Regions from separate parts of the Halomonas sp. McD50-4 genome, predicted to be linked through region 1. Evidence: predicted binding sites of a transcription regulator. Region 1 holds the regulator's gene; each other region holds the start of a gene.

Region 1 (7,575 bases):
AATCGACCATGAAGAGATCGACGGCATCGTCGCCCTCGTCGATCATGCGGTCTCGCCACTTTTCCAGGCGATGAAAAGCATGATCGCGCTGCTCTTTTTCTTGTTCGATGGCGTCGAAAACGCCTTGAATGGCCGTTAGATCCTCTTTGCGGATGAGCTTGCCAACGTACTGCATATGACGTCGGCGGCCCTCATGGGAGCGAATGCGAGCGGTTTCATCGATGGCGCGCAGCATATCGTCAGACAGCGGAAAGCGTGAGCGTTCGGTGGGGTTCATGGCAATCAGGGTTTCGCCAAGCGCCTGTAAGGCGTGCATTTCTCGCTTTAGCTGCGATTTACTGGGGCGTTCTACCTGTTCGTCGATGTCAATTGGCTCGGGACGTTGCTTGGGCATATAGCTACTCACAGATTAGATTCGTTCGCAGCATTATATCAGGCTGTGACCACAACATTGATCCGCCAACGCGTTTCAGGCGAAAAGGAGGCCACATGGCACAGGCATTTGATGCATCGGCGCAGCAGGCATTACTGACACAGCGCGCTGAAGAAGCGCTTGCCCTAGCAAAGCAGCTAGGAGCAGATGCTGCTGAAGTGGGTGCCAGCGTCGATCAAGGCATGGGCGTCAGCGTTCGTTTAGGCGATGTGGAAACCGTTGAGCTGTCGCGCGATCAGGGAATTGCGGTAACGCTATACGTGGGCAAGAGAAAGGGGAGCGCCTCGTCTACCGATGCCAGCAGCGCGTCGATTCGCGCAACGGTCGAAAAAGCGCTCGCGATCGCGCGCTATACCGGAGAAGATCCTGCCGCCGGTTTGGCAGACGCGTCGCTGATGGCCACCGAGCTACCCGATTTGAAAGTCCACCACCCTTGGACGCTCACCACGGATGAGGCCATCGACCTGGCCCTTTGCTGCGAGCAGGCTGGACGCAGCGCGGAGGGAATTCATCAGTCGGAGGGTGCGTCACTCTCCAGCGGCGAGGGTGTCCGTGTTTATGCCAACAGCCACGGATTTTTGGGCACTCAAAAAGGCAGCAATCACTCGCTCTCATGCATGCTGATCGCCCAGGACGATCAGGGTATGCAGCGCGACTATGATTACACCGCCGCACGTAATCCACACCATTTACGCAGCCCGGAAGAGGTCGGTCGAGAAGCGGCAACTCGCACGCTTCGCCGACTGGGTGCGCGTCGGCCACCGACCGGTACCTTTCCGGTGCTGTTCGACCCTACGCTAGCCAGCGGCCTGATCGGTCATCTAATGAGCGCCTTGGCAGGCGGTGCGCTATACCGAGAAGCCTCTTTTCTGTGTGACCGTCTGGGAACGCCGCTTTTCCCCGAGTGGTTTGGCTTGGAAGAGCGACCCATGGAAGTGGGGGCGACGGCGAGCTCGCCGTTCGATGCCGAGGGGGTGCAAACCCGTAATAATCGATTCATCGATCGGGGGCAGGTTGCCAGCTACATGCTTTCTGCTTATAGCGCACGGCGTTTAGGTATGCACTCGACTGGAAATGCAGGTGGCGCGCGCAATTTACGCCTGCTGGCTCCGTTAACGCCACGAGCCGAGCTGTTGAGTCAGATGGGGCAAGGTATTTGGGTCACCGAGCTCATGGGGCAGGGGGTGAACGGTGTGACCGGTGATTACTCGCGGGGAGCGGCAGGCTTTTGGATTGAAAACGGTGAAGTTCAGTACCCAATCGAGGAGTTCACGATCGCCAGTAACCTGAACAAGATGTTTGCCGGGCTGAGCGGCGTAGGGGATGACACGGATACACGGGGCAGCATTCACACGGGGAGCTGGCTGGTGGATGCGATGACCGTGGCGGGCAGCTAAGCGTACGCTGCATCGATTACTGATCTTCTTCAAACCGAGCGTCGAATAGCGCCTCGATAGCATCGAGCGCTCGTTCGGCGTCTTCCCCTTCTGCAATGACGGTGAGCTCGGTCCCGCAGGGCGCGGCGAGCATGAGCAGTGACATGATATTGGCAGCATCCGCTTTTTGCTGCTTCTTGTACACATGAATCTGGGCAGAGAACTGCTGGCCACACTGAACCAGTTTGGTGGCTGCGCGGGCGTGAAGGCCGCGCTGATTGGTAAGGGTCAACGTTCTTTCGGGCACTCTGGTTCCTTTTTGCCGAGTGGGGTTTTAGGGAGGGCTCAGGGAGTACTGGGCGTCGCCGCCGTATGTTGGGTTGTCGGCGTTTCGCTGAGCGTGTACTGCAGCCCTAGCTCGCGATGCCTCAACTGCACTTCCCCTGTTTGTTTGACGAGCCGCTGTGCAAGCTGCTCGATCATATAAACGGACCGGTGTTGGCCGCCCGTGCAGCCAATGGCCACGGTCATATAGCTGCGATGGCTATTTTGATAGGCCGGTAGCCACTTCTCCAGCCACGTTTCAATATCGCTTGCCATGGCCTCTACCACGGGGTAGCCGCTCAAGAAGTCGATGATGTTGGCGTCGCGACCGGTATATTGGCGCAGAGTAGGGTCCCAATAAGGATTGGGCAAGCAGCGTACGTCGAACACGAGGTCGGCATCCAGCGGAACGCCGCGTTTGTAGCCAAAGGACTCGAAGGTGAGCGTCAGTTGATGCTGGCGCTGATGAGCTACTTGGTCGGTAATGCGGCGTCGCAGATCGTGTACGGAGAGTCGAGACGTATCGATCAATAAATCGGCGAGGTCGCGAATGTCATTCAGCGTTTCTTCTTCTTTGTTGATCGCTTCTTCCAGCGTCATGTCGCTATCACGGGTGAGGGGATGACGACGGCGGGTGGCCGAGTAACGCTCCAGCAAAATACGCGCATCGGTTGTCAGGTAGATCACCTGAAAACGAATTTCCCGGTGGCGCAATTCTTCAAGTAGCGCTGGCAGACGCTCCAGCGCAGTAGGTAAGTTGCGTGCGTCGATACTGACGGCAATCCGGGTGCGCTCACCCTGGGCGCGCAACTCGTCGATAAGCGAGCCCAACAGCATGGCAGGCAAGTTATCGATCGCGTAATAGCCAAGATCTTCCAGCGCTTGTAAGGCGATAGACTTACCGGAACCTGAACGGCCGCTAATGATCACCAGTTGCATAGCGTCTCTCTTGGCGTTTGAGCGTAAGAAGTAAAGACAAATTGAAGGAGTAGATCTGTTACGCAGCTTGTTCGCGTATCTTGGCCGTTATCAGCGTCAACAGTTCTTTTTGACTGCCTGCTTTGCGCAGCTGTTGGCGAGTATCGGCGTCGTTCATGATCGTCGCGACTTGTCCGAGCAAAGCAAGGTGCGTGTCATCGGCTTCTTCAGGCACCAGCAAAACGAACACGAGATCGACCGGGTCCCCATCGATGGCATCGAAATCGACGGGTTCCGCCAGTTTCAAAAAGCCAGCAATGGGGGCACTGCAGTGCGGGCTTCTTGCGTGGGGAATGGCAACACCGTTGCCAATCCCCGTGCTGCCAAGACGCTCGCGCCCAATCAAACGACTGAACACTTCTTGGCTGTCGAGGCTGGGCGTGTTTTGGGCGATGAAGGTGCTGAAAAACTCCAGCACCCGCTTTTTGCTGCCCCCGGGTACGTCATAAAGCACGCGCTCCGGGGGGAGAATGGTTTCCAACGTCATTGAGTTAACGCACGCCTGCGCCTTGAGCGCGAGCTTGTGCTTTTTCCTTGTGTTTGACGAGTTGACGATCGATTTTGTCCGCAAGGGCATCGATGGCGGCATACATATCGTTATCGAGTGCCTCGGCATGAAGGTCAGCACCGGCGGCATGTAGCGTGCACGCTGCCTGCTGGCGCTCCTTTTCGACAGATAAGGTCACTTGTACCGTGGTGATATTGTCGTAGTGTCGTTCGACGCGTTCCAGCTTTTCGTTAACGTAGTCACGCAAGGCGTCAGTCAGTTCAACGTGATGACCAGTGATGTTTACTTGCATTGACGTGCTCCTTATCCATCGGGCTGTACTTCGATTGTAACCCTTTTTACGCTATTGCAAAGCCCTTGCGGTGAGTTTGTCACGACCAAACGTTTAACTAGCGTAAACGGCGGCGCTCGCTCGAAGAGGGAATGCCCATCGACTCGCGATATTTCGCGACGGTACGTCGTGCCACGCTTATTCCGCCCTCTTCGAGAAGCGTCACCAAGCGACTATCGGAGAGCGGTTTGCCTGAGGGCTCCTCTTGAATGAGCTTTTTGATACGTGCGCGAATGGCCGTGCTCGAGTGGCTGTCGCCGCCGTCTTGGCCACTGACTTGACTGGAGAAAAAGTATTTCAACTCGAACACGCCACGCGGTGTATGAATGAACTTCTGTGTCGTCACGCGTGAGATGGTCGACTCATGCATCTCTACGGCTTCGGCGATGTCGGCCAAGATCAGCGGCTTCATGGCCTCTTCGCCGTGCTCTAGAAAGCCAATTTGGCGAGCGATGATTTCACGCCCCACGCGCAGCAAGGTGTCATTGCGGCTAGAGAGGCTTTTGATCAGCCAGCGCGCTTCTTGAAGGTGCTCTTTCAAGAACTGGTTGTCCTGGCTCTTGTCGGCGCGTTTGATCAAGCTGGCGTAGTCGGGTTGGATGCGTAGCCGTGGAAGAGCGTCCGGGTTGAGCTCTAAATGCCAGCCTTCGTTGTCATGGCGCACGACCAGATCGGGAGTGATGTAGCTATCGTCGGTCACGCCGTAGGCGCTGCCGGGTCGGGGATCGAGGCTGCGAATTAATCGAATGACGTCATCCAGCTGCTCATCGTCCAGGCTCAAACGGCGCTTGAGGAGGCGCATATCGTCTTTGCCTAGCGCCTCCAAAAACTGTCGTACCAGCCGTTTGGCTGGCATCAATAGCGGGGTGTCTTCCGGCAACGCAGCAAGTTGAAGCATCAGACATTCTCGCAGGTCGCGAGCGAATACGCCGGTCGGCTCGAACTGCTGCAAGCGCAGTAGGGTATTTTCCACTTCCCGTTGGCTCAAGCCGTCATGACCTTGTGCTTTGAGCCCTTCACGAATGTCGTTGAGCGGCTGGGTAAGATAACCATTGGCGTCCAGCGCATCGATCAGGCTCTCCGCAATTGCATATTCCCGTGAGCTGACATCGGTCATGGCCAGTTGCCACAGCAAATGGCCATGAAGGCTTTGGCCAGCGGCTTGACGCTCGAAGTCGGGTCCTTCGCTACCACCGCTCAGACTGCCCATGTCTTGATAGGTGTCCGACCAGTCGCTGTCGACGGAGAGTTCGTTGGGAATGCTGTCAGACCACTCGGCCTCTTGCGGCTCGCTGACTGCCTGCTCTCCAAACTCGTCCTCTTGCTCGAGCATAGGGTTGGCGTCAAGCGCTTGCTGAATTTCTTGACGGAGGTCCAGCGTAGAGAGCTGCAGCAAGGCAATGGCCTGTTGCAGCTGGGGTGTCATGGTCAGCTGTGTGCCGATACGCAATTGGAGAGAAGCTTTCATGACCATCTGAGAACCACTCGTTAATCAGAAAGCTCCACCCTAGAGCGAGTTATGGCTACGTGCAAGTGCAATAAGCATGCCACTAAAAGAAAAGTTTGGTCAGGCCTCGGTTTAGAGCCGGAAATCAGCGCCCAGATAGACGTCGCGGACCTTTTGGTTATTGAGAATCTCCTGGGCGTTTCCACTGGCGATGATGTGGCCATCGCCAACGATGTAGGCGATATCGCAAATATCCAGGGTTTCACGCACGTTGTGGTCGGTGATCAAGACGCCGATGTGGCGTTTTTTGAGTGCGCGGATAATGGTTTTGATTTCGCCGACCGAAATAGGGTCGACCCCGGCAAAGGGTTCGTCGAGTAGAATGAACGCGGGCTCGGTGGCCAGCGACCGCGCGATCTCTACTCGACGGCGCTCGCCTCCTGAGAGGCTCATGCCTAGGTTGTCACGAATATGGGTGATATGAAAATCTTCGAGCAGTGACTCCAGGCGAGCTTCTCTGTCGCTGCGATCGAGCGTTTTGCGCGTCTCGAGGATGGCCATGATGTTATCGGCTACCGAGAGCTTGCGAAAAATCGAGGCCTCTTGGGGAAGATACCCAATGCCTGCCATGGCGCGTTCGTGCATGGGCGCGTGGGTCAAATCCAGATCGTCGATACCCACATTGCCCGCATCGGATTTGACCAGTCCGACGATCATGTAAAACGAGGTGGTTTTACCGGCTCCATTGGGGCCCAACAGTCCAACGACACTGCCCTGGGCGATTTCCAGGTTGATGTCCTTGACGACGCGGCGGCGTTTGTAGCTCTTCGCTAGGTGGTGGGCGTAGAGCGTTTTGACAGGTGCGGAATCTGCAGACGTTGATGCTGCCACGTGGGCGCTCCCTATTGTTCCGGCTGAAGGGTCATGCGAATGCGCTGGTTGTCGCTACCGTTCACGTCGGAGCGAGCTTGCACCACTTCCTGGTCGATGAAGTACTCTAGGCGGCCCCCTTGAAAGCGGTCGCCTTGCTGGGTCAGTTCGGCTTGGTCGATCAGCTCCACGCGGCGTTCGGCGACGTGATAGATGATGCGCCGCGCCCAACCTTCCATGGGGGGCTCCTGGTCGTCGAGACGATTGCGCAAGTAGGCACGCTCACCCGTGGCAATGGCTTGAGAAAGTTCCCCTGCATCATTGCGCTGAATCTCTACGCGTTCGCCGCGCAATTGCATTTCGCCTTGACGAATATCCACGTTACCTGAGTAAACTGCGGTGCCCGCGCGCTGGTCGAGGTCCAGGCGGTCGGCTTCTACTTCGATGGGTGCTTGGCTTTGCGCCATGGCAGCCGTCGCCAGCGGTAGCGTTAAAGCAAAGAGGGTGGTGCGGAGAGAGGCATTCATCGCGACTCCTAGGGGGTACGAGTGGCCGGCGGATGCACGCCGCGCACGTTGTTGGTCAGGCGGACCTGGCTGTCATCCAGCCAAACGTCCATGCGGGAAGCTTCCATACGCTGAGGGGGCTGCTGCAACAGCACGGGCGTAGTGCTCCAGGCGTGGCGGGTCACGCCATCGTAGTTGAGTTGCTGTGTATCGAGCTGCCAACCCTCTTCAGGCGCGAGCAGCCGGGCAGACCCGCGCAGCGTCAAGGCCTGAGTATCGGTATTCAGGGTGCCGGTATCCGCGGTCGCCAACCACTCCCGCTGTTCGCTATCGAACAGCGTAGCACGTGGCGACACGACATCTGTCATGGCCGTTTGAGGTGTATGCACTAGCCGGGGAGTGACCAGCGACTGCTGAATCGCCCCCGATTCCCCAAATAGGGTGATTTCGGCATTCTCTAATACATGACCTGGCTCCTGAGCGCGCGCTTGCTCGTCGATATCTCGCTCTTGGGCGCTGCGCGGGTCGAGCCAAACCAAAAGCATGCCCAGGACGACGACCAGTGCCGTTACCCAAACTCGTTTTCTGAGCTTTACGCCCATCATGAGTGCCTGTGAAGATAGGTGTCGAGTACGGCATCCCAATGCCCTTGGGAGGTGAGCAGCGTATCGCAAATTTCACGCACCGCGCCGTGCCCGCCCAACCGTTCGGTGATCCAATCGGCGTGGGTATGCATATAATCGGGTGCATTGGGGACCGTGATGCCAACGCCTGCGCGCTTGATGGGTGCCAAGTCTGGCAG
Region 2 (7,575 bases), on a different contig from region 1:
CCATAATCCACTATCGTCAGCACGCCTACGGCGGTGAGTGCCAAATAAAGGTTCTCTTTATGCGACGGGTGACGCTTCAAGGCAAACGTAAGCGCTGAAAAGTCGAGCACATCCCCCACCACGCGGCTCCATATCGCGCGGGTCGGATTATCAGACAGCGCGCCGATGCCGCTGACGACTCCGCGGGCACCGCACGCGCGTATTTTATTGTGCCGCTGCGGCATTCCCAGCGCTCGGCCTAGCCGACGCGGCGCCACTAACTGATACAACCCCATCCCTAGGCTTAACCACCCCAAACCTCTGGCCAGCTTGTCCGCTGGTGACATCGAGCGTGTTGATGAGCGGGAATGGCGTTTCATCGGTGTGTTCATGCACTCCTCCCTGGGTAGCATCACGGTTTCAGTATGACTTTGACGCAGCCATCCTGTTTATCTCGAAAGGTTTGATACATTTCAGGCCCCTGGGCCAAATCCACCGCGTGGGTAATCACAAACGAAGGATCGATTTGTCCCTCGTCGATACGCCGTAACAGATCGTCCGTCCAGCGGTTGACGTGGGTTTGCCCGGTGCGCACGGTGAGGCCTTTGTTCATCAGTGCCCCCATAGGAATTTTATCGACCAACCCGCCATACACCCCGGGAATGGATAGAATACCGGCCGGACGGCAGACGTAGATCATTTCACGTAACACGTGAGCGCGGTCGGTTTCTAACCACATGGCCTGCTTTACCCGGTCGTAGACCGAGTCCAGCGAGCGCGTGGCGTGGGCTTCTAGCCCCACCGCGTCGATGCACTTTTCAGGCCCTTTACCGTGAGTCAGCTCCTGCAATCGGCCGAGTACGCTCTCGTGGGCAAAATTGAGCGGAATCGCACCGCCGGCAGCAGCCATCGAGAGTCGCTCGGGCACGTTATCAATGACCACGACCTGCTTGGCGCCCAACAGTACCGCACTGCGAACGCAGAACTGACCAACCGGGCCTGCGCCCCAGATCACGACGGTATCGGTGGGCTGAATGTCACACTGCACGGCGGCCTGCCAGCCGGTGGGAAAGATATCGCCTAGAAACAGCACCTGCTCATCGGTGAGCGTATCGGGCACTTTAATGTGGGTGGTTTCGGCGAAGGGCACCCGCACAAACTCGGCTTGGCCGCCTGCATAGCCGCCAGTGAGTTGAGAGTAGCCAAATAGTCCAGCACCGCCATGGCCAAAGACTTTATCTGCCAGAGACTTGTTACGATTGGAGCGTTCGCAAACCGAGTAGTTACCGCGCTGACACTGCTCGCATTCGCCACAAAAAATGGTGAAAGGCACCACCACCCGGTCGCCTACCTTGAGGTTTTTCGTCTCGCTGCCCACCTCCATCACCTCGCCCATGAACTCGTGGCCGAGGACATCGCCACAGGACATACCGGGCATATAATGGTCGTAAAGGTGCAAATCAGAGCCGCAGATGGCGCAGCTACTCACATTGATAATGGCGTCGCGGGGATGTTCGATTGCGGGGTCGGGCACGGTGTCGTAACGAACATCGTTCTTACCGTGCCAGCACAATGCTTTCATGACGGCTTCTCCTGACTAAGGTGCATATAGCGTCCTGCTACGTATCACCATAGCTCAGACACCCAACAACCAAAGTTAAGAAAAGCAGGTTATTGCACGTTCGAAGAAAAACGCGCTTTTAACGGGCAACTTAGATTAAAAACGCGATCAATAAAGGTTAGCTACTTAGCCTTTGCGCTCGATATCCACATCGCTGGCTTGGGTAAAGTCGTCCAGCGCCATCATATGGCCAAGCTTTCCCGCCTTGGTGGAAAGATACTGCTCGTTGTGGGGATTCAAGCCAGTGGTGATCGACAGCCGCTCGACGACGTTTACCCCATCGCGACTCAACGCATCCACCTTACGAGGGTTGTTGGTCATCAGCTTAAGCGCGGTGATGCCCAAGTGGTCGAGCATCGGGACGCAGAGGTCGTAGCGGCGCATGTCGGCACCGAAACCGAGTTGCTCATTGGCCTCTACGGTATCGGCCCCCTGGTCTTGCAGATGATAGGCACGGATTTTATTGAGCAGCCCAATACCCCGCCCCTCCTGACGCAAGTAGAGCAGCACGCCGCGCCCCTCTTCGGCGATGCGCTTCAGCGCTTCTTGCAGCTGGTAGCCGCAGTCGCAGCGCATGGAAAACAGCGCATCGCCCGTCAAGCACTCGGAGTGTACGCGCCCTAGTACCGGCTCGCCGCCGCTCACATCGCCCAACGTCAAGGCGATGTGGTCCTTACCCGTGGCGTCGTCTTCGAAGCCATGCATAGTGAATGTGGCCCAGGGAGTGGGCAGCCGAGAGGCAGCAATGAAGCGAATGGTCACAGGTTTCCTCGCTGATTAACCAAACCAGTTAACCACACCAGTGTTGGCGAAGTGGGCGGACAGTTTATCAGGAAGCCGCGCGGGCCTCACGGTCTTCGCAGGGTACGACGATGTTGGCCACGGTTTGCGCCGCCATCCCCGGCGATCTTCACGTACAATTCCTATCTTCAGGTAGAATGACTCCCTTACAATGCGGGCAAATTTCTCAAGAGCAAGTGTTTATGACCACCACACCTTTGCAAAACGACCGTTTTCTTCGCGCGCTGGCTCGCCAGCCCGTTGACCGCACTCCGGTGTGGATGATGCGTCAAGCAGGACGCTACCTGCCGGAGTACCGCGCCAGCCGCGCCGACGCGGGTAGTTTCATGGACCTGTGCCGCAATCATGACCTGGCTTGCGAAGTCACCCTTCAGCCGCTGGAGCGCTACCCGCTCGACGCCGCGATTCTGTTCTCGGACATTTTGACCATCCCCGACGCCATGGGGCTGGGCCTCTACTTCGAAACCGGCGAAGGCCCCAAATTCAAGAAGACCGTGCGCACGCCGGAAGAAGTAGCGGCACTGACCGTGCCGAACGCCGAGCGCGATTTGGACTACGTGATGCGCGCGGTGTCCACTATCCGCCGCGAGCTGAATGGCCGCATGCCGCTGATCGGCTTCTCCGGCAGCCCTTGGACGCTGGCGACGTATATGGTCGAGGGCGGCTCCAGCAAGGATTTCCGTCATCTGAAAACCATGCTGTACGACACGCCGGACACCATGCACCAGCTACTGGATACCCTGGCGCAGGCGGTCACCGACTATCTGAATGCGCAGATTCGTGCGGGCGCTCAGGCCGTACAGATTTTCGACACCTGGGGTGGCGCGCTCTCCACGCCGGCGTATCTAGAGTTCTCGCTGCGCTATATGGAGCAGATCGTCTCCGGGTTGATCCGCGAGCATGACGGCCGCCACGTGCCGGTGATCCTGTTCACCAAAAACGGCGGACAGTGGTTGGAGCATATCGCCTGTGCCGGTGCCGATGCCCTAGGCATCGACTGGTCGACCGAGCTATCCGATGCTCGTGCACGCGTGGGCCATAAAGTCGCCCTGCAGGGCAACCTGGACCCCAACGTGCTGTTTGCCCGCCCCTCGGCCATTCGCGCCGAAGTGGCACGCGTGCTGGAAAGTTACGGCCACGGTCCGGGTCATGTATTCAACTTGGGCCACGGCATCAGCCAGTTCACCAACCCCGATCACGTCACCGCCTTCATGGAGGCGCTGCACGACCTAAGCCCGCAGTACCATCAGGGCATTCCGACCCAAACGAACGATCAATGCCCAGGAGCCAAGTAATGAGCGACCTACGCGACGACCAGTGGTTTACCGAAGTCTTCGATAGCCATGGCAGCGCTTTCTCGCTGAAAGTCACCGAAAAACTGCTGGATGTACAGAGCCCCTACCAACACCTGGAAGTCTACGCCACGGAGACCTACGGCCACCTGATGGTGCTGGATGGCTGCGTGATGCTGACCGATCGCGATAATTTCCTGTATCACGAAATGATTGCCCACCCGGCGCTGTTCACCCATCAAGACCCCAAGCGGGTGGTGATCATTGGCGGCGGCGACTGCGGCACCTTGAAAGAAGTGTTGCGCCATCCGGGCGTCGAGAAGGTCACCCAGATCGATATTGATGAAGAAGTGACCAAGGCGGCTGAGCGCTTTTTCCCGTCGCTGGTGGAAGCCAACGGCGACCCCCGCGCCGAGCTGCTGTTTGCCGACGGCGTGAAGTGGGTCGACGACGCCGCCGACGAGAGCATCGACGTGCTGATCATCGACTCCACCGATCCGGTCGGCCCTGCCGAAGGCCTGTTCAAGACCGACTTCTTGAAACGCTGCCACCGTATTCTGAAAAGCGGCGGGGTGATGGTACAGCAGAGCGAATCGCCGCTTTATCATAGCGGTTCGATCATCCGCGAACTGCGCAACGACATGCGCGAAGCAGGCTTCGATAGCGTCGCCACGCTACCCTTCCCCCAACCGGTGTATCCCTCGGGTTGGTGGAGCGTGACGTTGGCCGGTAAAGCGACCAGCGTTGAAAGCTTCCGCGAAGAGGCTGCCGCCGATCATGAAATGCCGCTACAGTACTACACAGTAGATGCCCACCGGGGTGCCCTGGCGCTGCCGCCCTTTATGCGTAAAGCCTTCGCATAAGCGGGCAGCTACGCTAGGTATCTGGCCGGGCTCTGCCCGGCTTTTTTATGCGCCAATCATCGTGCGCGCCACGTTAAGGAATAACAAATGAACACCACGCGTTGGTTTGGATGGGGAGTCACCCTGTTAGCGCCCGCCCTATGGGTACCCACGGCCATGGCCGATACGCTACAAACGGTGCAAGAGCGCGACAGCGTGCGCTGCGGCGTCAACGCGGCTCAGCCCGGCTTTTCGTCCTTAGACGATAACGACGAGTATCGCGGTCTGGATACCGATGTGTGCCGTGCCGTGGCGGCCGCCGCGCTGGGTGATGCCAGCAAGGTCAACTTCGTGCCGTTGGATTCGGTGGAGCGCTTTGCCGCGTTGCAATCAGGTGAAGTAGATGTCCTTTCTCGCACCACCACCTGGACGTCTAGCCGCGACACCACACTGGGCATGCACTTTACCGGTGTGAGCTACTACGACGGCCAAGCCTTCATGGTGGCCAGCGACTTGGGCGTGCAGAGCGCGCAAGAGCTGGATGGCGCGGCGGTGTGTACGCAGTCGGGCACTACCAGCGAACTCAATCTTTCCGACTACTTCCGTATCAACGACATGACCTACGATGCGGTGGTGTTCGATTCACCCGAGCAGTCGATTGCGGGCTTCGAAGCAGGCCGCTGCGACGTCTTGAGTTCGGATGCCTCGCAGCTCTACGCCCAGCGCATTCAACTGGCCGATCCCAACATGGCCGTCGTCCTACCGGAAATCATCTCTAAAGAGCCGCTAGGCCCCGCCGTACGCCAAGGCGATGATCAGTGGTTCAACATCGTGAAGTGGTCACTGTTTGCCATGCTGAATGCCGAAGAGCTGGGCGTCAGCCAAGCCAACGTGGATGAGCAGCTAAGCTCAGAAAATCCCGATGTGATGCGCCTGCTTGGGCAAGACGGTGATTTTGGTGAGGCCATGGGCCTACAATCAGATTGGGCTTACCAAATCGTCAAACAGGTCGGTAACTATGCGGATATTTATGAACGCAACGTGGGCACCCACTCCGACTTCAACATTGCCCGTGGCCTGAATGCCCTGTGGAAAGATGGGGGCATTCAGTACGCGCCGCCCATTCGCTAGTGCGCTCGGTCACTCGCCAGCGGCTGCGCACCAAAAAGGCGCAGTGCGTAGCCGCTGGCGCACTTTTTTGCACCAAGACCTTCGTTAAATTCGCTGATTTTACGTTGAAAAGCGCTGAATTTGACGACATATCTTTTTTGGCACCTTCCTTGCTAGCTTTTAGTGATGCATCACCATGCATAACGACACTAAATCGAGGAAGGGGAACACAACATGATCAATAAGAAACACCTGGTACTTCTGGCCTCCGCAGGCGCCATCTCTCTTGCGGGCGTGGCGACCGCCCAAGCCGATACGCTGGAAGATACCCGCGAACGTGGTGCCGTACAGTGTGGCGTCAGCGACGGCCTGCCAGGTTTTTCCGCCCCGGACGATAACGGTAACTGGCAGGGCCTCGACGTTGACGTATGCCGTGCCGTGGCCGCTGCGGTACTGGGCGACGCCGATGCCGTCAACTACATCTCTTTGAACGCCGTCGAGCGTTTCACCGCGCTGCAGTCCGGCGAAGTGGACGTTCTGTCTCGTAACACCACCTGGACCACGACCCGCGACACTACCCTGGGTCTGAACTTCACCGGCGTTAACTTCTACGACGGCCAGGGCTTCATGGTCTCTCGCGACCTGGGTATCACCAGCGCGGCCGAGCTGGATGGCGCGGCGATTTGTATTCAATCAGGCACCACTACCGAGCTGAACCTGGCTGATTACTTCCGTGCCAACGGAATGGAGTTCGACCCCATCGTTTTCGATACCTCCGAGCAAACCGTAGGTGGCTTCCAGGCTGGCCGCTGTGACGTTCTGACGTCTGACACTTCTCAGCTGGCGGCCCTGCGCATTCAGCTCGACGACCCGTCGGGCGCGATGATTCTGCCCGACGTCATTTCCAAAGAGCCGCTGGGCCCGGTCGTACGTCAGGGGGACGATCTGTGGTTCAACATCGTGAAGTGGTCGCTGTTCGCCATGATCAACGGTGAAGAGTACGGCGTGACCAGCGAGAACGCAGAAGAGATGCTCAGCTCCGATAACCCGGACGTAGCGCGTCTACTCGGCCAGGACGGCAACTATGGTGAAGGCATGGGTCTTGACGCCGACTGGGCCTATAACATCCTGAGCCAAGTGGGTAACTACGGTGAAAGCTTCGAGCGCAACGTAGGTATGGGTTCACCGCTGGAAATCGAACGCGGTGTCAACGCCCTGTGGAACCAAGGCGGCTTCCAGTACGCACCGCCGATTCGCTAAGCGTCTCGCTTGACCCCGGCCCGCCACCCTTTTTGGTCATGGCGGGCCATTTGATTGACCTTCCGTATCGCGGAGACGCCACCCATGTCCGTAAGACCTAACGCTCGCCCCGTTGGCCAAAAGCCACCGTTCTGGCGAGACCGCGCCAAACGTGCGCTCATCTTTCAATGTCTGCTGATTGCCGCTGTCATCGCTTTTCTGTTCTATATCGTCGGCAACGTGCAAGACAACCTCTCCTCACGGGGTATCACCACAGGTTTTGGCTTCCTGAGTAATACCGCCGGTTTTGGGATCGTTCAGAGTCTGATCGACTACTCTTCCCAAAGCACCTATGGCCGCACCTTCTTCGTTGGCCTGCTGAATACGCTGCTGGTGGGTGGGTTGGGCGTTATTGCCGCCACCATCATTGGCTTTATCGTCGGTATCGCTCGTCTATCGCCCAACTGGCTGATCGCCAAGCTAGCCGCCGCGTATATCGAAACCTTTCGTAACATTCCGCTGCTGCTGCAGATTTTCTTTTGGTACTTTGCCGTGCTGCGGGCGCTCCCCAGCGCTCGAGAAAGCCTCGCGTTCGGCGAGGCCGTGTTTCTTAACGTACGCGGGCTTTATCTACCTGAGCCGCTGTTCGAATCGGGCTTCGGGCTGATTCCTGTCACCTTCGTGATCGCCA
Region 3 (7,575 bases), on a different contig from region 1:
ACCGTCGACCAGCGTGCCAATGATCGCATGCTCTCCATCGGGGGTGAGATAAATCGCCATGTCCTGCCCTTGCACGCTGGCCCCAAAGCCGCGCATTCCGCCCGGTGCATCGAACTGACCATGAATCGTCAAACCCTGGTTGGCGAGCGCCTGAATGGGCGCGGGCAGCTCGTCAGCGAAGCTGACAACGGCAGTGCTAGCTGTCGCGGCCAGCAGGCTGACACGACCGAGACTTTTTAATGAAACCCATGACATCGCATAATCCTTTTAGTAAAACGGCGTGGGGCACTCGCGCCTCCTTGCCTCGTGACATGATCGTCACACAGTATCGCAGCGGATGATTATGTAAGAGTGACGATCATGGATGCCTGAGTCGTTATGTCGCAAGCGTCAAGCGTCAAGCGTCAGCCACCAGCCAGCACACGGCATAGGGTGGCAGCGTCGCGTCATGGTGAGTACTCGCACTGCCGATCGGCTGCCAGTCATGCTGAGTAAGCGTTTGATGGAGGGCATCCCCTGCGTGAGTGAGATCGACCTTGCCATCGGTCACGTTATAGAGCGCGAGTAGGCGTCGACCGTTAGGCAGGGGGCCACGCTCGAGGGCGAGCAGCTCAGGGGGAGTGTCGATCACGCGCTGCGGGGCGTTGGGGTGGAAACAAGGCTCTTGGCGACGCTGTGTCAGCAGCCGATGCAGGGCATGAAAAACGTCATGAGTCGGGGTGGCGGGGCTTTCTAATAACAAGGCAAGCTCATCGAGCTGCCAGCGTCGGCGGTTGATCGAGCGCAGGCGGCCGCTACGTTCCACACCTTCCACATCGTTCAGCGTGCCGGTGAGCGTGTGGATATAGAGCGCAGGGATCCCTTGCAAGCTGAGCATGATCGCTTGGCTGCAGAGAAAGCGTGCAATTTGCCACGGGTCCGGGCCACGGCGGGTGCCGCGCATCGCCTCGAACCATGTGATATTGATCTCGTAGGGCGTGTCGCTGCCGTCAGGATTGCTGCGCATGCTGACAAACCCACCAAAGCGGTGCATCAATTCCAGCAGCGCGTCACGCTCGTGGTCGGGTAGCAGGCCTTCAAGAGGCCGTACACCTATACCGTCGTGGCTGGCGGTAAAGTTCAAGTAGGTACACTGCGGCGGCAGTACCGGGAGGCTGTTCAACCACGTTTGTAGCGTCGTCGCTTCCCCGCGGGTCAGGGTATGCAGTAAAAGCGGGGGCAGGGCGAACTGATACACCATGTGGGCTTCGTCGGGAGTGCCCTGCGTCAACCGCTCCAAGCCGAAGTAGCTAATGTTTTCGGCGTGTGGCACGTTGGTTTCGGTAATCAATAGCGTGCCAGGCGCCACCTCATCCACGATAGCGCGCAGTAAGCGCACGACGGTATGGGTCTCTGGCAGATGGATGCACGGGGTGCCGAGCCGTTTCCATAGAAAGGCCACTGCATCCAGGCGAATGATGCGTACGCCTTGCTGCAGGTAGAACAGCAAAATGCCCACGAACTCGAGCAGCACGTCCGGGTTTTCGAAGTTGAGATCGATTTGATCTTCCGAAAAGGTAGCCCATACGTGGCGGGTGCCGCGACGCGTCGAGATCGGCACCAATAACGGGCTGCTGCGCGGGCGGGTGACCTGGGAAACGTCCGTGTCAGGATCCACCTCAATGAAATAGTCGCGCCCGGGTAGGCTACCGGTGAGATAGTCGACGAACCAGAGCGACTCTCGGGAGACATGGTTGAGTACCAAGTCAGCCATCAAGTCGTAGTGGCTGGCTAGGGTTTGGACGTCCGACCACGCGCCCAGCTCACTATTGACCTCACGATAATGAATCACCGAAAAGCCGTCGTCGCTGCTCCAAGGGAAAAAGGGCAGCACGTGAACCCCACTGACGGTGTCTCCCAGATAACGTTGCAAAAACGTATCCAGCACGGCTAGCGGTGGCGTTCCTTCATCGACGATCGAGTCGCCGTAACAGATGACCCACTGATCCTTTTCGCTCCACATTGGTGCATCGACAGATTGACCGTTAACGGTCGGTGCAGCGTTTGCTCCCCCGCGAAAATGCGCGACGTGTTGACCTATTCGCCGCTGCACTTCCCCTGCGCGCGGGCCGTATAGCTGGGTGAGGTAGTGGTGAACGGTCTTTTCGAAAGCGGTCATAACGGGCGTCCTTTCAATCATCCTTCGACAAACGCTGCAGCTTGTGTGCCAAATCGTTACAATACGTCGAGATAGGGGCTGTATAACACCGCCATACGATAGCTCGGCGGGTCGGCTACCGCCGACAGCTGGCGATAAAACAGTTTACAAAATAGCGAAGGGCTCGTAGAGCACGCACCGTGACGCTGCGTCCCTTCGTTCAGGCTGACACGCTGCACGTACTGGTTTTAGTGCGTACTGATAATAGGTTGACTGCCATGCATTGCCCTTTTTGTGGTGCAAACGATACGAGAGTGACGGATTCCAGGCTGGTGGCAGAGGGTGACCAGGTGCGCCGACGCCGCCAGTGCGCCAGCTGCCATGAGCGTTTTACGACGTACGAGACCGCTGAGTTGATCATGCCGCGGGTGGTGAAGTCCGACGGCTCTCGCGAGAGTTTCGATGAAGCAAAGCTACGTGCGGGGATGCTTCGCGCACTGGAAAAACGCCCGGTCAGTGCCGAGGCGATCGAAGCCTCGGTAGAGCGCATTCGTCAAACGTTGCGCGCACGTGGTGACCGTGAGGTGAACGCCCGGGAGGTGGGCGAGGCGGTCATGAAAGCGTTACGTAGCCTCGACCAAGTGGCCTACATTCGTTTTGCCTCTGTATACCGCAAGTTTCAGGACCTGGATGAGTTTCGTGCTGAAATCGATCGGCTCTCCCAAGAGCCCTCCGATGAGCCGGCCGGGCAGGGATCACCGAACGGAGCGTCATGATGGGTGAGTTCTCCACTGCCGATCATCGCTACATGGCCCGCGCGATTCAGTTGGCCAAGCGGGGGCTTTACACCACCGACCCTAACCCAAGAGTGGGGTGCGTGATCGTGCGCTTCGATAGCGATGGAGACGCTCGCATCGTGGGGGAGGGGTATCACGTGCGGGCTGGGGAACCTCATGCCGAAATTCATGCGCTTCAAGCGGCAGGCAACGCTGCACAGGGCGCGACGGCGTACGTCACGTTAGAGCCGTGTTCTCACACGGGGCGCACGGGCCCTTGTGCCGTGGCCCTGACCAAGGCGGGTGTCCGTCGCGTGGTGATCGCGATGCAAGACCCCAACCCCCAGGTCAGCGGTGGCGGTATCGCACACTTGGCCTCCGCCGGTATCGACGTGCAGGTAGGTTTGCTGGAAGCCGACGCCCGGGCGCTCAATCCCGGCTTCATCTCGCGCATGGTGCGCCGCCGTCCCTTTGTGCGGCTGAAGATGGCCATGAGCTTGGATGGTCGGACCGCGATGGGCTCAGGTGAGTCGCAATGGATTACCGGGCCCCAGGCGCGCACGCAGGTGCAGCGCCTGCGGGCGCGGTCGAGCGCCATCCTGAGCGGCGTAGAGTCGCTCATCATGGATGACTCCCGGTTGACGCTGCGGGCCGACCAATTAGCCTTGGGCAACGCCGACGACATCACCCAGCGCCAACCCCTGCGAGTGATTCTTGATTCTCGCCTGCGTCTTCCTCTGGCGGCAGCGTGTCTGCGCGAGCCCGGGCGCACGCTGATCATCACCACTGACCAGCACAGCGAAGAGAAACGGCACCGGTTGGCGCAGGCCGGGGCCGAGATTCACGTGCTGCCTGCCGAAGGCGGGCGCATTGCACTGGCTGACATGCTGCGCTGGCTGGCAGATAATGAGCAGGTGAACGAACTCTTAGTAGAAACGGGAGCGACGCTTGCGGGCGCGCTGCTGGAAGCCGGCCTGGTCGATGAAATGCAGCTTTTCGTCGCGCCGACATTGCTGGGCGGCGAGGCAAGACCGCTGTTTTCCCTGCCGGGAATGACCCAGATGGCCGATCAAAAGCGCTTGACGATCCTCGAGTCGCGAACCGTGGGAAACGACTGGTGGATCATAGCCGCCCCGCACGCTGACTAGCGCAAGCCGTCATTGCAAGGTACCCTGACGCCCGAATTCGCATACGATGCGAGCCTAATTTTTGGAGATTCCATGGCGCACTCCTCTTCAGAGGGTTTATCCCCCATCGCTGAGCTGGTAGACGACATTCGCCAGGGCAAAATGGTGATTCTCATGGACGATGAGGATCGCGAGAACGAAGGCGATATCATCATGGCCGCCGAAATGGTGAAGCCAGAGCATATCAATTTCATGGCGCGCTATGCCTGCGGCCTGATCTGCATGCCGATGACCCGTGAGCGCTGCGAGCAGCTCAATCTGCCGCTCATGGTGCGCGATAACGGCTCCGGCTTTGGCACCAAATTCACGCTCTCGATCGAGGCGACCGAAGGGGTCACCACCGGCATTTCAGCCGCCGACCGCGCCCGTACGGTGCAAGCCGCCGTTGCGCCGAATGCCAAACCGACGGATATCGTTCAGCCAGGGCATATTTTTCCGCTGATGGCCGAACCCGGTGGCGTGCTGCGTCGCGCAGGCCATACCGAAGCCGCTTGCGATTTAGCCGCGCTGGCCGGATTAGATCCCAGCGGCGTCATTTGTGAGATCATGAACGATGACGGCAGTATGGCCCGCCGCCCTGAGTTAGAGGCCTTTGCCAAAGCACACGATATCAAGATGGGCACCATCGCCGACTTGATTCACTACCGGATCGTCAACGAACAAACGGTAGATCACGTAGAAACGACGCAAGTGACCACCGTCCATGGTGAGCTGGCGCTGCATGTGTTCCGTGATCGTATTCAGGGCGCTCACCACCTCGCGCTCGTGAACGGGCAGCCCACACCCGAGCAGGCCACTACCGTGCGCGTGCATTTGGCCGATACCCTGCGCGATGTGATGGGGCTGATGAAGGGCGATCAATGCCGTTGGGATGCTCACCGCGCCATCGAACAGATTGCCCAGGCGCCTGCCGGGGTGTTCGTACTGATCGATGACGGGCGGCCACATCAAGATTTGAAGGATCAGCTAGATATCTATCTGGATCGCGTGCGTCAGCCGCGCACCAGCGACTCTGATGGCTCTGGCAATTATTTAACGATTGGTACGGGTTCGCAAATTCTACGCCATCTCGGCGTGGGTAAAATGCGCCTACTCAGCTCGCCGTGGAAGTTCTCAGCGCTCTCTGGGTTCGACCTAGAAGTGGTCGAGCGGCTGGGGCCCAATGACACGGCCGACGAGCCAACTTTTCAGCAGGAATAAATCGATGCAATCCCTTTCGCAAATTGAAGGTACCTTCGTAGACGTCGATGGGCGCTACGTGATCGTGGTGGGTCGTTTTAATCACCACGTCGTGGATAGCTTGGTAGAAGGTGCCGTCGACAGTCTGACGCGCCACGGTGTGGACATGGAAAACATCCACATCGTTCACGTCCCCGGTGCATGGGAGCTGCCCCTAGCCGTCAAGCGCGTGCTCAACGTGATGAAGCCCGATGCGGTGATTGCGCTTGGCGCCGTCATTCGCGGCGGCACACCGCACTTCGAGTACGTGGCGGGGGGCTGCAACACGGCCATCAATCATCTTCAGTTGGAGTTCGATACGCCAGTAGCCAACGGTGTGCTGACCGTCGAGTCCATCGAGCAGGCCATCGAGCGTGCCGGCACCAAGGCGGGTAACAAAGGCACTGAGGCGGCCATGGCGGCGATGGAAATGGTCTCTCTACTGCGTGCCCTGCCGGTGGGAGATTCGCAATGAGTGAGCGTCGTGAGCGCAAGCCCTCAGCCGCACAGCAGGGGCGTCACGCCGCCAGGGAGTTAGCGGTACAAGGGCTTTATCAATGGCAGATGACCGGTAAATCGATTACCAGCATCGAAGCGGAATTTCGCAGTCAGGTGGCCGACGACGATCTCGAAGATCACGAGAACTGGGTCAAGGTCATGGAAATCGCCGACAAAGCGCTGTTCCATGAGCTTTTACACAACACGGTGCGCTTCAAAACCGAGCTGGACCGCGAAATCGCCCCGTTGTTGGATCGCCGCCTGGAAGATTTGGACGCGGTAGAGCTGGCCATTCTTCGCTTGGGAGCGTACGAGCTCTCCCGGCGAATGGAAGTGCCTTACCGCGTAGTGATTAACGAAGGCGTTGAGCTGGCAAAATCATTTGGCGCCACCGACGGCCATAAATACGTGAATGGCATTCTCGATAAGCTAGCCAACCGCTTACGAAGTGCCGAAGTCAGCGCCCGCCGCTTGTAAGCGGAGGGGGCTGATCAAGCGTTTAAGGGGCCTTTGTGCTTGCCGAATTCGATCTGATTCGACGTTTCTTTATGTCGCCGCAGGAGGCGCAAGCGACGAATGGCGTTGCCCTAGGATGCGGCGATGACGCCACCCTATTGATGCCTCAGGCCGGCCAAGAGCTGGCAGTGAGCGTTGACACGTCAGTGGTGAACGTACACTTCCCTCACGATGCGCCGGCTCAGGCAGTCGGTCACCGGGCGTTGGCGGTGGCCCTCAGCGATTTGGCGGCCATGGGAGCCGTCTCGCGCTGGTGCTTGATGGCACTGACGCTCGACCAGCGCGCCTTCGAGGATGACGCTCATGCGGAACAGTGGCTGTCCCGCTACGCGAGGGGGTTCCATGCGCTTTGCCAGCAGCATGCCACGGTGCTGGCGGGCGGCGATGTCACGTCCGGTGAGTTGAGTATCGGCGTTACGGTCATGGGCGAAGTGCCTGCAGGATCAGCAATGACCCGGTCAGGCGCCCGTCCAGGCGATGTCGTGGCGGTAACCGGGGCGCTAGGCGGCGGCGCGGGCGGGCTAGCGCTGTGGCAACGCGGTGAGCGAGACCTCGCACATCCGTTGCTTCAGCGCTACCTCATGCCACAGCCAAGGCTCGACGCCGGCATCGCTCTGCGCGGAGTGGCGACGGCGGCGATGGACATCTCCGACGGCTTGTTGGCGGATTTGACCCACCTGCGAGAGGCGTCTCACGTGGGGGTCGACCTGGCCCCCGAGTCGCTACCGCTGGCCGAGGGACTGGTCGAGTGCCTCGGCCACGAGCAAGCCCTGACGGCAGCGCTCTCCGGAGGAGACGATTACGAACTCTTGGTCACGCTACCGCCCGATCAAGTCACTAAGGCGGTTGCTAAACTGGCCGAGAGCGGCCTGTCTCTGAGGGTGATTGGTCGCTGCACGGAGACGTTGGGCGTGACGGGCGTGCCTGACGGCAGAGCGACGGGCTGGCAGCACTTCCGAGGGGGTGCATCATGAACCGTGCACCAGCGAGCGTTTGGCGACGCCCCACTCACTTTTTTGCCTTCGGTTTGGGCAGCGGGACGGTGCCTTGGGCGCCGGGCACGTTTGGCACGTTGGCGGCCATTCCCTTCTACTGGATGATGGCCGACCTTTCCCTCGGTTGGTACTTGGGGATCGTCCTGGCCGCATTTATCGTTGGGGTTTGGCTATGTGACAAAACCTCCCACGATCTGGGTGTGCACGATCATTCGGGGATCGTCTGGGATGAGTTCGTTGGCTATTGG
Region 4 (7,575 bases), on a different contig from region 1:
ACCTTGCCTTGATTATCCAGCTCTACCGCCTCGTGCATTCTGGCCAACAGGTCGGGCACGGCGGCTTGTACGCGGTTCCAGCTAGGAATGAAGGGCCGCTCCCGGGGATTGTCCAAAAACAGGTTTCCCGCTTCCAACAGGTTGCTGGCAAACAGCTCTACCGCCTGCTCTTCACAGTGACGATCCAAACTGAGGCCATTCATGGTGGCGTCGTGATCGTAAGCTTCGATCAAATCGAGCGCCAAACGATAGTACGTGGCTTTGAGCGTGCGGAAGTCTTCACTGCTAAAGCTCACTCCTTGCGTCGCTAACTTGCGATACAGGGCCTTGGCGATGTCCAAGCTCATTCGGTTCAGGCCACCGGTAGCATCCCCCTCGCTGACGGGCTGATGCTTGTGGTCATAGGCATCGGCAATGTCCACCTGACATAGTTGACGATGAGAGTAGTTACGCTGGAGTTCGGACAGCACGCCGATTTCAAGCCCCCAGTCGGCGGGAATACGAATGCCTTCCAGCACGTCGCTGCGCATTGCAAACTCGCCCGAGAGCGGATAACGAAAGCTATCCAAATAATCCAGATAAGGCAGCGGCCCACATACGGTCTTGAGCGCCCGCAGCAGCGGCGTCACCATCAACCGCGACACGCGGCCATTCAACTTTCCTTCGGCAATACGAGGGTAATACCCTTTACAGAAGCTGTAGTTGAAGCGCGGATGCGCCACGGGATACATGAGCCGCGCCAGCAAGCTACGGTCATAGGTGAGAATATCGCAGTCGTGTAGGCCTACCACCGATGAACGGCCGGAGGCCAATACGTATCCCGCGCAGTACCACACGTTGCGTCCTTTGCCGGGCTCTAGTGCGCCCAGGCCGTGGCTCTCCAGCTCGGCATCGAGTTCGCGCAAACGTGGGCCGTCGTTCCATAAAATGCGCGTGTGCTGAGGCAAACGGGAGAAAAACTCGCGGGCATACAAAAACTGTTTGCGGTCGGCACGATCCAGCCCGATCACGATTTCATTGAGATACGGCACCTTTACCAACTCATCGACGATCGCCGATAGCGCGGGGCCCTCCAACTCGGAAAACAGCGACGGTAGGATGAGCCCCATCGGTCGACGGTTGGCGAACTGGCTTAGCTCTTGCTCGAGCGCCTCGACCGGGCGACGGGTAAGATTATGAAAATCGGTGATGACGCCGTTTTGATGGAAGTCACTCATACGCGAACCTCTTGATGGGTTAGGCCGTGACGGCTAGCAGTACTGGGGCCGCCGCTAGTCGGCGGTCGTCTCGCCCCCACCAGTGGGCCACCCCCTCGGCCCAGCCGGCGGGTCCGGCCGCTCGAGTGCGATACAGCGCTTCATTCGACGGGGTGACGGCCAGTTCGTGGCACCCTTTGATGACCACGGCCTGATCGACCGCCTCGAGCATGGATACATCGTTGGGGCCATCGCCCAGGCCTAGAGATAGTGGCGGACGGCCGCGCAGCGCAGTAAAGCGCTTGATGAGCCAATCGACGGCGCTGCCTTTATCCGAAGCGTTTCCCATTACATGCCAAAAACGCCCACCTTGAGTCAGCATCAGACCGTCGCCCTCTAGCGCTAAGCGGAAATTTTTTAGGGCAGTGTCGTCGTCTTGCCAGATGAGCGGCTCGCTGCCTTCGCGCTGTCGGGCAGCTCTCGCGCGCGTCTCATCCAATCCCGTCAGCGACATGACCTCAGTGATATCGAGCTCGCTCATTCGAGTGAAACGCACGCCCAGCCGCGTGCGCCACACGTTCAGTCGCGCGCGGATGAACCCAACGTCGACGCCGGTGTGCTTGACGACCACCCCATCTCGACCGCTGCCAGGGCGATCCAGCCGCGCATGGCACCAGCCTGGGGGCAAGCCGATCACTGCGCCGTTTTCCGCTACGAATGGCGTTGCGGTCAGGCCCAGCGACTCACGCAACGTCACTAGTTCGGCACGGGTTTTGCTGGTCACCGGAATCACCGGCACGCCCAGCTGTTTCAGGCGTGCGAGCCAAGGTGCTGCAGGCGAAAAATCGTAGCTATGATGATCGAGCAGCGACCCGTCGAGATCGGTCACCACCAAACGCGGTGTCAGCGCCGGATCAGGGCTTCCAAGAGGCTGGAGAGGAAGACTCGCCAACATGCGGGGAGTCTGTGTCGTGCGGGAGTGTTCGTTCATGGCGCCACCTTATCGCAATCTGAAAAGCCGTTACTCAGGCGTCGTTCTCAGATAAGCAATAAAGCAGAATGTGTGCCAACACTATTTATATAAAATAAATCAAAAACTTAAAAAAGAATCGGCATGACCGATTATGAGGGCACCAAAATAGAGCACCTAAAATGCACTAACATAGTGCGGTTTAGGGCGTCATAAACAACCCCAGTCGTGAAATATCTAGTCGTGAAATACCTGTAAAAAAAGTTGCACAAGGCCTTGGCAAACGCTCGCAAATAGCTATACTCGAATTGTACCCACTGACAACCTTGTACACCCCCTCACCTGATGTCAGTGGGCTGCAGTGAGCCAAGCCCTTTCATGCCCGCCTCCCCCGGCGGGCTTTTTTTTTCAGCTCACTCCTCCCACACGCTCATTTAGTACATCCCCCTTCGACGAAAACATCACTCTACGTGAATGACGACTTCGACACGGCGATTACGCGCCCTACCCTCTGCGGTGCTGTTGTCTTCGAGCGGCTGCGTCGCGGCTAACCCCACGGCTCGCAAGCGCTCTGCAGCAACGCCAGCCGCTTCCAAGGCTTCGACGATGGCGATGGCACGGGCGCTGGAGAGTGCCCAATTGGACGAAAATTCCGGGGTGTTGATAGTTTGGCTATCGGAGTGGCCTTCGACCCACACCTCCCCCTCGTAACGCTGGATCGTTTCCAACAGACTACCCACCAGCGAGGCACCTCCCTGGGTCAGTTCGGCGGTTGCCGAAGGGAACAGCAGCCTATCTTGCACCCTCAGACTAATTCCCTCTGCCACACGCGAGACTTCGACACCCTCCAGGTTGGGTAAGTAAGGCGAGGTATCGACCCGTTCAGCGAGGTTGTCCATCAGCGCAAGCGCGCCACTGATTGCCTCATCGCTCACCTCGCGGACGTTCACCGGCGGCCGGTCCGTGAGCAGCACCATATAATCGGCCAAAGGCAGTGCCTCCGACGGTGCTTCTACCTGGACCAGTGGCGTGGGCAACCGGGGAAGCGGCTGTGACAAAGAGGGAGACGGCCGCCTGGCCTGGCGACTGTCCGTCAGCGATGCGACCAGGTTCCACTCTGAACTGGGCTCTGCATCGGCATTAGCGGGAAGCGCCAATAAGGGCGGCGCGCTGGGCGAACGTGCGACGCGTGGCGGCAGTCCTGCAACACCCAATGCGGCGCTGATCGCCATGGGGTTGAGCTCACCCGGCACCACTGTCGGCATCAGCGGACGTGACTGGCGCCGCTCCTCCAGCAGGGTCGGCAAAGGCACTTCCAATGGTGTCGTAAGGGCCGTGCTTGGGTCCGCTACTGGCTCGTCAGGGGCCCAATTGGGACCCGTGACGCCGGCGGCGGCGATAATGATGACGAACAGCGCGACGAGGAGCGTCATGATATCGATATAGCTAATCATCCATCCGCTGTTGCTATCGTCCTCAGGGTATGTCGATAGCAGCGAATCATGACGCGGGCCGCTACGGTGGTCCTCAAGCATGGGGGTGATTACTCATTCAAGTTTTTAACCTCGTGGCCGATCTATGCTAAGCATGGCAAACTAGTCTATCAAAAAGCCGATTAGTAGCGATAAGGAACTACCAGGTGCGCACTCGTCCTATGACACACCCCATTGCCCGTTATTTACGCCCCGTTGGCCTGGGACTTGCGAGCCTGATGCTCAGCGGCTGTTTTTACGCCAGCACTTCCCAAGCGCCCATTGCTACGACATACCCCTATTCGGAACAGCAAAAGATGCAGGCAGCCCAGCATTGGGAGGTCCTTGCACAGCATGAAGCCGCGGGCATTTTATCCAGCGAACGAGTACGTTTTCGCGACTTGCACATTGCGGCGCCGGAGCATGAGCAGTACGGCTCCTATTACAGTGGCGGGGAATTCGAGCGTGGCTTTAGAACACTGCTAACCAGCGAGCTCGTATCCGGCGGCGGTAGCGTCACGACACAGCCACGTGCCAACGGCGCCACGATTCAAATCGATGTGGAAGTCGTCGAGCACCGAGATCGTGGCTATACACGACCACCCTTTGGCGCTTACACGGCCTTAGCGAGCGGCATCGCGGTGGCCAGTATTCCTTTAGGTAACTGGAGTGAACCAGCACTTGCGCTCATCCCAGCGGCGATGGTGGCCGATACCACCAGCGGTAGCTGGACACCCAAAGGCAATGAAGAAATCATCATCACCACCCAGATAGTGGAACAGGATCAAATCCTCTACTCCTCCTCCAATATCTATTACATTAACTCGGGTGATCGCCGCCAATACGCCCCGCATCGGGTACCTAGAACGCCTACGACGCCGACTGTTTCTATCACTGATACTTGGTAATGTTTATGTCTCTACGCTCAATCTTTGCGTTACCGTCGATGCGCCTGCTTCGCACTGACATGTTGGCTACGCTTTGCATGACGCTACTGCTGGCAGGCTGCGCTAACCTAGGCAATAGCGCCCAACCTCAAGAACCAGAACCAGACTTGTCAGAGCTCGCCCATGAAGCGGCGCAGCGGATGGTCGCTAACAATCCTGACTTGACTCGCTATAGCCCGATGATTGCAGCCACGTTCGTCAGTATCGATAATCTGAGTCAATCGTCGACCTTTGGTCGGATCAGTTCCGAGATCATGGCCTCGGCACTCGCCCAACAAGGCATGCAGGTTCGCGAAGTCAAAATGCGCGATAGCATGTTTATCGAAGAGAGCGTGGGGGAATTGATTCTATCGCGCCAAGTTCAACGGCTAAGCTCTCAGCACAATGCGCGCTCCATCCTAATGGGCACCTACGCTCAGGGCCAGGACTATCTATACGTAAGTGCCCGCGTCGTACGCGCTGGTGATGCCATGGTGTTAGGCAGTGCAGACTTCCAGCTACCTTTGGATAATAATATGCGCAGCCTATTAGAGGCTCAGGGCGGATGGTAAAACACCCGATTTGACGCACAGTACCTTCTGAAAGCCTAGCCGATACGCTAGGCTTTTCATTTGCTCATCGAAAGGACGACTATGTCTCTACGTCGCCGTACCCGCCAGCCTCATATTGTGGCCATCAGCCGGGTGATCAAACTGTTTGCCAACATTACCAAGATGCTGAGCTATGGGTTTCACGCGCTCTTTCCTGCCAAGCGCTTTACCCTGCCAGAAAGAGCAGCCCCTTGGCTTTCGTCGAAGCAAGAGAGCAGTATCCCTCGAATCATTTGGCAAACCAACTTTACGAACCGAGTCACCCTGCCGGTGTATCTCAACTATCTGTTCAACCGCCTGATGGCACCGCGCTTTGAGTATCGATTCATGATCACCCAAGCGCGCCACGACTTCATCGAAAAGAACTTCAGCCCAGAGTGGCTCGAGAGCTACGACAGGCTGCAAATTGGTGCTGCCCAAGCCGATTTTTGGAGGCTATTGGCGCTGTATAAACATGGCGGCGTTTACCTGGATATCGATGCCCACGCTATCTGGCCGTTGGGTCGGGTCGTACCAGCAGATATCGACGAATTGTATGTGACGACACGTAAAGGAGAGTTGAGCAATTACTTCATCGCCAGCCGCCCGGGCAATCCCAATCTGCTGAAATTGATCGAGCAGGTACATCAAAACATTGTCGAGAATCAGCTTACCAACGTCTTCGAGCTGACCGGGCCAGGCGTTTTCATCAAGCTATTGGATCAAGCAGACGTGCCCACGGTTTCCTACCGTCACGCTTGCAACCAGGGAAGCTTCACCAACGAGCATTTCCAGTACATCGACAAGAAAGCAGGCAAATGGACCAAAGAGCAGCAAAAGGTAAGCATCATTCGCCAAAATCCCCCCTCGGCCTGATAGGTGCACTTCAACAAAAAAAGCGCTAGCCCGCTAGGGCTAGCGCTTCTGCATACCACGTGGCTATGCAGTGCTTATTTATACACCGGGAAACGACCACATACGTCCGCGACTTTATTCAGCACGTCGGCTTCGATCGCGCTGGTGTCTTCGCCTTTGGCGAGCACGTCGAGAATGTCACAAATCCACCCGGCAAGCTGTGCGCACTCTTGCTCACCAAAACCGCGAGTGGTCACGGCGGGGGTGCCGATACGCAGACCAGAGGTGACGAACGGACTTTGCGGGTCGTTCGGCACGGCGTTCTTATTGACGGTGATATGGGCGCGGCCAAGCGCGGCGTCCGCATCTTTGCCGGTCACGCCTTGCTTGATCAATGACAGTAGGAAAAGGTGGTCTTCAGTACCGCCTGAGACGATATCGTAACCACGCTCGATGAAGACCGACGCCATGGCTTGGGCGTTCTTGACCACCTGCTGCTGGTAAGTTTTGAATTCGGGCGCCATGGCTTCTTTGAAGCAGATCGCTTTGGCCGCAATCACGTGCATCAGCGGGCCGCCCTGGCCGCCCGGAAACACCGCTGACTGCAGCTTCTTCTCGATGTCTGGGTCGTTCTCCGCCGACAGAATCACGCCGCTGCGTGGGCCACGCAGGGTTTTATGCGTCGTGGAGGTCACCACGTGAGCATGGGGCAGCGGGCTGGGGTAGACGCCTGCAGCGACCAAGCCAGAGACGTGGGCCATATCGACCAGTAGGTAAGCACCCACTTCATCGGCGATTTCACGGAATTTCGCCCAGTCGACGATTTGCGAGTAGGCAGAAAAACCGGCGATGATCATTTTCGGCTTGTGTTCACGGGCCAGCTCGGCGACTTGATCGTAGTCGATCAGGCCTTGCTCGTTCAGGCCGTACTGAATGGCATTGTAGTGCTTGCCGGAGAAATTCGGCTTGGCGCCGTGGGTCAGGTGGCCGCCCGCGTCCAGGCTCATACCGAGGATGGTGTCGCCTGGCGTGACCAGCGCTTGGAACACGGCGCTGTTGGCTTGCGAGCCCGAGTGCGGCTGCACGTTGACGTAGGTCGCGCCGAACAGCTGCTTGGCGTAATCGATGGCCAGGTTCTCGGCGATATCGACGAATTCACAGCCGCCGTAGTAGCGCTTGCCGGGATAGCCTTCGGCGTATTTGTTAGTCAGCTGGCTGCCTTGTGCTTCGAGTACGCGGGGGCTGGCGTAGTTTTCGGAAGCAATCAGTTCGATGTGGGCTTCTTGGCGTGCCACTTCTTTTTGCATGGCATCAAACAGCGCATCATCGAATCCGGCAATTGTCATGTCGCGGCTGAACATCGGCGGGAACCTCGTTACGAAAGGATCATCATGGAGAAGCGAGGCGGCTATGATACCGCAGCCGGACGCGACTTTCATCGCATCCGCGTCAGGTCTTGCATGAGCATGTTTCATGTTGCCAGCCGCGCTAAAAACTGACCGACTGGACAACCACGCTACTTGAGTTCGAAGGTAAAGGTGAGCCGCTCGCTGCTGCCCATGGGGT

What was found. The regulator sigma-54, encoded in region 1, starts transcription at its own class of promoters, with help from an activator protein. The targets are predictions, from matches to a motif close to TGGCACNNNNNTTGCTNT.
Region 2: a site for sigma-54 is predicted at 5,805-5,822, ahead of MHM85_RS09655 (amino acid ABC transporter substrate-binding protein). Genes of this name have one in related genera too.
Region 3: a site for sigma-54 is predicted at 2,192-2,209, ahead of MHM85_RS16015 (sugar phosphorylase). Genes of this name have one in related genera too.
Region 4: a site for sigma-54 is predicted at 2,248-2,265, ahead of MHM85_RS16050 (HAD-IIB family hydrolase). Genes of this name have one in related genera too.

The regions. Positions count from the first base shown of each region.
Region 1 is NZ_JAKRFG010000001.1:435,472-443,046, reverse strand. It holds gene yjgA (ribosome biogenesis factor YjgA) at 1-394, opposite strand, end outside; gene pmbA (metalloprotease PmbA) at 490-1,830, shown strand; gene MHM85_RS02130 (HPr family phosphocarrier protein) at 1,847-2,116, opposite strand; gene rapZ (RNase adapter RapZ) at 2,155-3,072, opposite strand; gene ptsN (PTS IIA-like nitrogen regulatory protein PtsN) at 3,131-3,598, opposite strand; gene raiA (ribosome-associated translation inhibitor RaiA) at 3,603-3,911, opposite strand; gene MHM85_RS02110 (RNA polymerase factor sigma-54) at 4,009-5,424, opposite strand; gene lptB (LPS export ABC transporter ATP-binding protein) at 5,530-6,288, opposite strand; gene lptA (lipopolysaccharide transport periplasmic protein LptA) at 6,300-6,794, opposite strand; gene lptC (LPS export ABC transporter periplasmic protein LptC) at 6,803-7,375, opposite strand; gene MHM85_RS02090 (HAD hydrolase family protein) at 7,375-7,575, opposite strand, start outside.
Region 2 is NZ_JAKRFG010000006.1:163,809-171,383, reverse strand. It holds gene MHM85_RS09685 (hypothetical protein) at 1-371, opposite strand, end outside; gene MHM85_RS09680 (zinc-dependent alcohol dehydrogenase) at 392-1,561, opposite strand; gene ribA (GTP cyclohydrolase II) at 1,727-2,362, opposite strand; gene hemE (uroporphyrinogen decarboxylase) at 2,584-3,696, shown strand; gene speE (polyamine aminopropyltransferase) at 3,696-4,556, shown strand; gene MHM85_RS09660 (amino acid ABC transporter substrate-binding protein) at 4,644-5,666, shown strand; gene MHM85_RS09655 (amino acid ABC transporter substrate-binding protein) at 5,880-6,905, shown strand; gene MHM85_RS09650 (amino acid ABC transporter permease) at 6,990-7,575, shown strand, end outside.
Region 3 is NZ_JAKRFG010000015.1:71,427-79,001, reverse strand. It holds gene dsbG (thiol:disulfide interchange protein DsbG) at 1-255, opposite strand, end outside; gene MHM85_RS16015 (sugar phosphorylase) at 398-2,158, opposite strand; gene nrdR (transcriptional regulator NrdR) at 2,416-2,913, shown strand; gene ribD (bifunctional diaminohydroxyphosphoribosylaminopyrimidine deaminase/5-amino-6-(5-phosphoribosylamino)uracil reductase RibD) at 2,913-4,061, shown strand; gene ribBA (bifunctional 3,4-dihydroxy-2-butanone-4-phosphate synthase/GTP cyclohydrolase II) at 4,134-5,300, shown strand; gene ribE (6,7-dimethyl-8-ribityllumazine synthase) at 5,305-5,793, shown strand; gene nusB (transcription antitermination factor NusB) at 5,790-6,293, shown strand; gene thiL (thiamine-phosphate kinase) at 6,329-7,306, shown strand; gene MHM85_RS15980 (phosphatidylglycerophosphatase A) at 7,303-7,575, shown strand, end outside.
Region 4 is NZ_JAKRFG010000015.1:83,237-90,811, forward strand. It holds gene MHM85_RS16045 (glycosyl transferase) at 1-1,217, opposite strand, end outside; gene MHM85_RS16050 (HAD-IIB family hydrolase) at 1,237-2,151, opposite strand; gene MHM85_RS16055 (OmpA family protein) at 2,628-3,701, opposite strand; gene MHM85_RS16060 (hypothetical protein) at 3,806-4,546, shown strand; gene MHM85_RS16065 (FlgO family outer membrane protein) at 4,552-5,136, shown strand; gene MHM85_RS16070 (glycosyltransferase) at 5,218-6,030, shown strand; gene glyA (serine hydroxymethyltransferase) at 6,105-7,370, opposite strand; gene MHM85_RS16080 (hypothetical protein) at 7,526-7,575, opposite strand, start outside.